2 linked regions of the Kineococcus sp. NBC_00420 genome follow. The protein of the gene in region 2 interacts with the protein of the main gene of each other region in a pairwise test. Links are inferred from orthologs where the notes say so. Each region holds a gene or a part of one and is shown on either strand. Other genes may lie near its edges. The genes, in order: secA and secG.

Region 1 (3,547 bases), 1.1 Mb from region 2 along the record:
CGGCGGGCGGCGCTGCAGGCCCGGCTGCGCGCCCGGACCGGACGGACGGTGCGTCCGCAGGTCGGGACGCTGCGGGTGTCGTTCCCCCGCACGGACGTGGCCGAGGTCGGGGCCGTGCTGAGGGAGTCGGACCGGGTGCGCGCCGCGGCGCTGCGCATCGAGCGCTGCACCGACCGCTCCGGGGAGCGGTGGCGGGTCACCGCGCTGGAACTCGGGTGACCCGCCCCACCTGACCTGCGCTCAGTCGTCCTGGCGGCGCTGGGCCGCGCGACGCTGGGCCCGGTTGCCGGTCTCGGCGTCCGTCGCCGCGGCGTCGCCGGCGTGGACCTCGACGTCACCCTCGGCCGTCGGGGCCGAGTACTGCAACTGCTGACGCGGCGGGGGCGCGCCGAACCCCGGGGCGGTCGCCGCGGTCCCCGGCTGGGTCGCCGGCTGGACCTGCAGCGAGAAGAGGTAGCCGATCGACTCCTCCTTGATGGCCTCGGTCATCGCCCCGAAGAGCTGGTACCCCTCGCGCTGGTACTCCACGAGCGGGTCGCGCTGGGCCATCGCGCGCAGCCCGATGCCCTCCTGGAGGTAGTCCATCTCGTAGAGGTGCTCACGCCACTTGCGGTCGAGCACCGACAGCACCACACGGCGTTCGAGGTCGCGCACGACGCCCTCTCCCAGCTCCACCTCGCGGACGTCGTAGCAGGCCTGCGCGTCGCCACGCATCTCCTCGACGAGCCGCTCGACGGTGAGGTTCCCGCGACCCCCGGCGGCCTCGACGACCTCCGCCGGCGTCACGGAGACCGGGTAGAGGCTGCGCAACGCCTCGAAGAGCTCCTCGAGGTCCCAGTCCTCGCCGAAGCCGCGGGCCGTGGCCTCGGTGACGTAGGCGGTCACGACGTCGTCGAGGAAATGGCGGATCTGCAGGTGCAGGTCCTCCCCCTCGAGCACCTTGCGGCGCTCGGCGTAGATGACCTCGCGCTGGCGGTTCAGGACGTCGTCGTACTTGAGGACGTTCTTGCGGATCTCGAAGTTGCGACCCTCGACCTGACCCTGCGCGCTCTGGATCGCGCGGGAGACCATCTTCGACTCGATGGGGACGTCCTCGGGGATGCCCGTGCGGGTCAGGAAGGACTCCACCAGCGCGGCGTTGAACAGGCGCATGAGGTCGTCGGTCAGCGACAGGTAGAACCGGGACTCCCCCGGGTCGCCCTGACGACCGGAACGACCGCGCAGCTGGTTGTCGATGCGACGCGACTCGTGACGCTCGGTCCCCAGCACGTAGAGCCCACCGAGGTCGCGGACCTCGTCGTGCTCGGCCTGCACGGACGCCTTGGCCTGCTCGACCACCTCGGGCCACGCGGCCTCGTAGGCCTCGGGGGCCTCGTCGGGGTCGAGCCCCTTGTCCTTCATCGCGGCGACGGCGAGGAACTCCGCGTTGCCGCCGAGCATGATGTCCGTCCCGCGGCCCGCCATGTTCGTCGCGACCGTCACGGCACCCTTGCGCCCGGCCTGCGCGACGATCGAGGCCTCGCGCTCGTGCTGCTTGGCGTTGAGGACGGTGTGCTCGACGCCGGCCTTGGTGAGCAGGGTCGAGAGGTACTCGCTCTTCTCGACGCTCGTCGTGCCGACGAGGACGGGCTGACCGCTCGCGTGGTGCTCGGCGATGTCCTCGACGACGGCGTTGAACTTGGCCTGCTCGTTCTTGTAGACGAGGTCGGGCTGGTCCATCCGCACCGCGGGGCGGTTCGTCGGGATCGAGACGACGCCGAGCTTGTAGATCTGGTGGAACTCCGCGGCCTCGGTCATGGCCGTACCGGTCATCCCGGAGAGCTTGTCGTACATGCGGAAGAAGTTCTGGAGGGTGATCGTCGCCAGCGTCTGGTTCTCGTTCTGGATCGGCACGCCCTCCTTCGCCTCGATGGCCTGGTGCATGCCCTCGTTGTAGCGGCGACCGGCCAGGATGCGGCCGGTGTGCTCGTCGACGATCAGGACCTCGTTGTTCGGGGAGACGACGTAGTCCTTGTCCCGCTTGAACAGCTCCTTGGCCTTGACCGCGTTGTTCAGGAACCCGATGAGCGGGGTGTTCACGCTCTCGTAGAGGTTCTCGATCCCGAGCAGGTCCTCGACCTTCTCGATGCCGGCCTCGAGGATCCCGATCGTGCGCTTCTTCTCGTCCACCTCGTAGTCGACGTCGACGGTGAGCCGGCGGACGATCTTGGCGAACTCGCCGTACCACTTGGTCGGGGAGTCGGAGGGGCCGGAGATGATCAGCGGCGTGCGGGCCTCGTCGATGAGGATCGAGTCGACCTCGTCGACGACCGCGAAGTTGTGGCCGCGCTGGACCATCTCCTCGGTGTTCCACGCCATGTTGTCGCGCAGGTAGTCGAAGCCGAACTCGTTGTTCGTGCCGTAGGTGACGTCGGCCGCGTAGGCCTCGCGCCGCTCGTCCGGGCGCATCGAGGAGAGGATGCAAGAGCTCGTCATGCCCAGGAAGCGGAAGACGCGTCCCATGAGCTCGCTCTGGTACTCGGCCAGGAAGTCGTTGACCGTGACGACGTGGACGCCCTTGCCGGACAGCGCGTTGAGGTAGGCCGGCAGCGTCGCGACGAGGGTCTTGCCCTCACCGGTGCGCATCTCCGCGATGTTGCCCTGGTGCAGCGCCGCGCCACCCATCAGCTGCACGTCGAAGTGACGCTGGCCCAGCGTCCGGCGCGCGGCCTCGCGCACCACGGCGAAGGCCTCGGGCAGCAGGCTGTCGAGCGTCTCGCCGTCGGCGATGCGCTCCCGGAAGCGGTCGGTCTCGCCCCGCAGCTCCTCGTCGCTCATCGCCTCGAAGTCACCTTCGAGGGCGTTCACCTGCTCCGCGATGCGGTGCAGGCGCTTGACCACGCGGCCCTCACCGGCGCGGAGGACCTTTTCGACGATCGCTGGCACCCCGTCACTCTAGCGGCGCAACGTCGCGTGACGGTGCCTCTACGGAATGCAGTGGTCTCGCGACGGGGCGTCAGCGCGAGCGGTCGAGCATCCTGCGCAGGTCCGTGGGGCGCACACCGCTGATGGGGACGGGCACGGGGGCCTCCCCCGGGCCACCCTGCACCGGGACGGCCACGGCCCCCTCGCGCGCCACTCCGACCGGCCCGACCGGCCCGAACTCCCGGGCGAAGAGCGACTGCGCGTCCAGCGCGGCCTCGGCGTCGTCCCCGTCCTCCCCCGGTCCCTCCAGGGGGTCCCCGGTGAACTCGACGAGACCGGCGAGGTCGGCGAGGTCGGCGAGCGCCGGGACGGTCGCCAGCTTCTCGACCGGGCCCAGCTCGCCGGCGGTCAGCTCGGCCCCGAGCTCGGCCACCGAGCGCGGCGCGCCGAGCAGGATGCCCTGGGCGACGGAGCAGCCGGCCTCCTGCAGCAGCAGGACCTGCTCGGTGCGCTCCACGCCCTCGGCGACGACACCCAGGTCGAGGGCGGCGCCGAGTTCGCAGAGGGTGCGGACCGCGGCGAGCGCGTCGGCCCCGTCGGGACCGTCGATCTCGGCGATCAGGGTGCGGTCCAGCTTGACGCC
Region 2 (3,006 bases):
GCACCAAGCGAGGGACCGGGGTGCAGAGCGTCCGGTTGGAGCGCAAGTCCGGTGCGGTGGAACTCATCCGGCCGGAGCAGAGCGTCGCCACCCTCACCCAGCCCGGCCAGCCCGACCGCCGGCTGTCGCTGGCGCGTCGGCTGGTCAAGGACTGCCTGTCCGAGGAGCTGCGCCGTCTCGACCCGGACGACGTCTACGGCGAGGTCCTGGCCGACGGCCTGCCCCAGGTCAACAAGAAGGTCATGTCCGTCCGCGACGCGCAGACCGCCGGCAAGCTCTCGACCCCGGCGGCCGCCGCGAAGCGCCAGGCCGCCGCCGAGCAGCAGTCGGCCAAGGTCTCGCGCAGCATGAAGGGCGCCCCGCCGGAGCCGGAACGCAGCGGGGACCTGACGCTCGCGGCACCGGTCAGCCCCACCCCGGCGGCCAAGAAGGCGGCTCCGCGCAAGCGGGCCGTCGCGAAGAAGGCCACGGCGTGACCCGGGCGCTCGTCGTCCGGCACGCGACGCCGGACCTGTTGGCCGCCGCGACGGCCGGCCGGTTGCTCGCGGCCATCGCGGACGCCCAGGCCGAACGCGGGATCGCGCACGTGTCGCTCACGGGCGGCACCATCGGGGGCAAGGCGCTTGCCGCGGTGGGGTCCTCCCCCGCGCGCGACAGCGTCGACTGGTCCCGCGTCCACCTGTGGTGGAGCGACGAACGGTTCCTCGCGACCGGTGACCCGGAGCGCAACGCGACCCAGGCCGCCGACGCACTGCTCGACGTGCTGCCGTTGGACCCGGCCACGGTGCACCTGCCGCCAGCCACCGACGGTCCGGACGGGGACGACCTCGACGCGGCCGCGGCCCGCTACGCGGCCGAGCTGCTGGCCTTCGGGGGCGGGGCCGAGGTGCCCGCGTTCGACGTCCTGCTCCTGGGGATGGGGCCCGACGGTCACGTCGCGTCGTTGTTCCCGCACCACCCCGGGCTGGGTCGCGACGACTCCAGCGTCGTCGGGGTCCGGGAGTCCCCGAAGCCGCCGCCGCTGCGGGTGTCGTTCACCTTCGGGGCCATCGCCCGCGCCCGCCAGGTCTGGCTCGTGGCGGCCGGGGCCGAGAAGGCGGCCGCCGTGGCCCGGGGGGTCGCGGCCGGCGACGTCTCCGAGACCCCCGCGGCGGGGGTCTTTGGGACCGAGCGGACGCTCTGGCTCGTCGACGAGGCCGCGGCCTCCGACCTCTGAACCACCGAGGACGAGAGAAGGCCCCCTGCGGGAACCGCAGGGGGCCTTCTCTCGTTCGACAGGTCAGCGGATGAGACCGCGGGCCCGCAGGGAGTCGAGCGCTTCGTTGAGGATGGCCTCGCCGTCCGCGTCGGAGCGACGTTCCTTCACGTAGGCCAGGTGCGTCTTGTACGGCTCGTTCTTCAACGGAGCGGGCGGGTTGGCCCGGTCCGTGCCGGCGGGGAACCCGCACCGCGGGCAGTCCCAGGTCTCGGGCGGTTCGACCCCGGACTCCTCGGCGAAGCTGGGCTTCGTCTCGTGCCCGTTGGCGCACCAGTAGGAGATGCGGATGCGGGGCGCGGTGTCCCCGCGTTCCGCTTCGCCCATGGGGCCCGCGCCGACCCTGCTGCCCCGGATGGCGTTGCCACCTGCCACGTCGGTCCTCTTCCTGCTTCAGTCTCGGTGGATGCCGTGCTGCGGTGCTGGCCGGTCAGAACTCGTTGGTGAACCGCTCGACGAGGCCGAGGGTGACGATCGTGGCGAACCAGACCAGTCCCAGACCGACCGTGAAGCGGTTGAGGTTCCGTTCGGCCATGCTCGAGCCGGAGAGACTCGTCGTCACGCCGCCACCGAACATGTCGGACAGCCCACCCCCCTTGCCCTTGTGCAGGAGGATCAACAGCGTCAGGAGGAAGCTGGAGATCCCCAGGATGACCTGCAGCACGATGCGGAGCACGCTCACACCGGTCAGCCTAAGCCATCACTGGCGGTGTTCCCGCAGATTCGTCACGCGGGGTGGTCGCGGAAGCGGACGATCGCGGCGAAGTCCCCGGCGTCGGTGCTGGCCCCGCCGACCAGCGCACCGTCCACGTCGGGCTGCTTCATGATGGCCGCGATGCTCGCGGGCTTCACGCTGCCGCCGTAGAGGACCCGCACGGCGTCCGCGGTCGCCTGGTCGAACTGCTCGGCCACGGCGGCGCGCAGCGCGGCGCAGACCTCCTGGGCGTCCTCGGGCGTCGCGACCTCGCCGGTGCCGATCGCCCAGACCGGTTCGTAGGCCAGCACGAGACCGGCGACCTGCTCCGCGGTGAGCCCGGTGAGCGCCTGGGTGACCTGCCCGACCGTGAACTCGACGTGCTGCGCGGCCTTGCGGATCTCCAGGGCCTCGCCGACGCAGACGATCGGGGTCAGCCCGCTGGCCAGCGCCTTCGCCGTCTTCGTCCGCACGACCGCGTCGTCCTCGCCGTGGTACTGGCGACGCTCGGAGTGCCCGACGGCCACGTAGGCGACGCCGAGCTTGGCGAGCATCGCGCCCGAGACCTCACCGGTGTACGCCCCGGAGTCGTGCTCGGAGACGTCCTGCGCGCCGAGCTTGAGGGACAGCTTGTCCCCCTCGATCAGCGTCTGCACCGTGCGCAGGCTGGTGTGGGAGGGCAGCACGGCGACCTCGACGGCCGAGTAGTCGTGCCTGGCGTCCTTCAGCGTCCAGTCCAGCTTCTGGACCAGCAGGGTGCCCTGCTGGTGGTCCAGGGTCATCTTCCAGTTCCCGGCGATCAGCGGGGTGCGGGTCATCGTCGATCCTTCGTCTCGTCGGTTCGGGCGGGTCAGTCGAGCACGTCGAGGCCGGGCAGGTGCTTGCCCTCCAGGTACTCCAGGCTCGCTCCACCACCGGTGGAGATGTGCCCGAACTGCTCGTCGGCGAAGCCGAGGCTGCGCACCGCGGCCGCGGAGTCCCCGCCGCCGACGACGCTGAAGGCGCCGGAGTCGACGATGCCCTGCGCGACGGCGCGGGTGCCGTGGGCGTAGGGCTC

Evidence for each region.
Region 1: the proteins of secG (region 2) and secA interact in binary tests that used the Escherichia coli proteins (3 or more experiments, as listed by UniProt). The link is inferred for Kineococcus sp. NBC_00420 from one-to-one orthologs.

What each region holds. Positions count from the first base shown.
Region 1 is NZ_CP107930.1:4,053,769-4,057,315, reverse strand. Bases 41-3,276 are described here. They hold secA (preprotein translocase subunit SecA), read right to left. Parts: upstream 2,926-3,276; coding sequence 241-2,925; downstream 41-240. Other genes in these bases: OG218_RS19975 (putative bifunctional diguanylate cyclase/phosphodiesterase), read right to left, coding at 2,996-3,276; OG218_RS19985 (Rv3235 family protein), read left to right, coding at 41-219. In the rest of the region: more of OG218_RS19985, read left to right, coding at 1-40; more of OG218_RS19975, read right to left, coding at 3,277-3,547. UniProt on the Escherichia coli protein: Required for protein export, interacts with the SecYEG preprotein conducting channel.
Region 2 is NZ_CP107930.1:5,194,012-5,197,017, reverse strand. The notes cover bases 312-3,006. They hold secG (preprotein translocase subunit SecG), read right to left. Parts: upstream 1,938-3,006; coding sequence 1,686-1,937; downstream 312-1,685. Other genes in these bases: OG218_RS25345 (phosphoglycerate kinase), read right to left, coding at 2,800-3,006; tpiA (triose-phosphate isomerase), read right to left, coding at 1,982-2,767; OG218_RS25360 (RNA polymerase-binding protein RbpA), read right to left, coding at 1,280-1,630; pgl (6-phosphogluconolactonase), read left to right, coding at 473-1,216; opcA (glucose-6-phosphate dehydrogenase assembly protein OpcA), read left to right, coding at 312-476. In the rest of the region: more of opcA, read left to right, coding at 1-311. UniProt on the Escherichia coli protein: Subunit of the protein translocation channel SecYEG. Overexpression of some hybrid proteins has been thought to jam the protein secretion apparatus resulting in cell death; while this may be true it also results in FtsH-mediated degradation of SecY.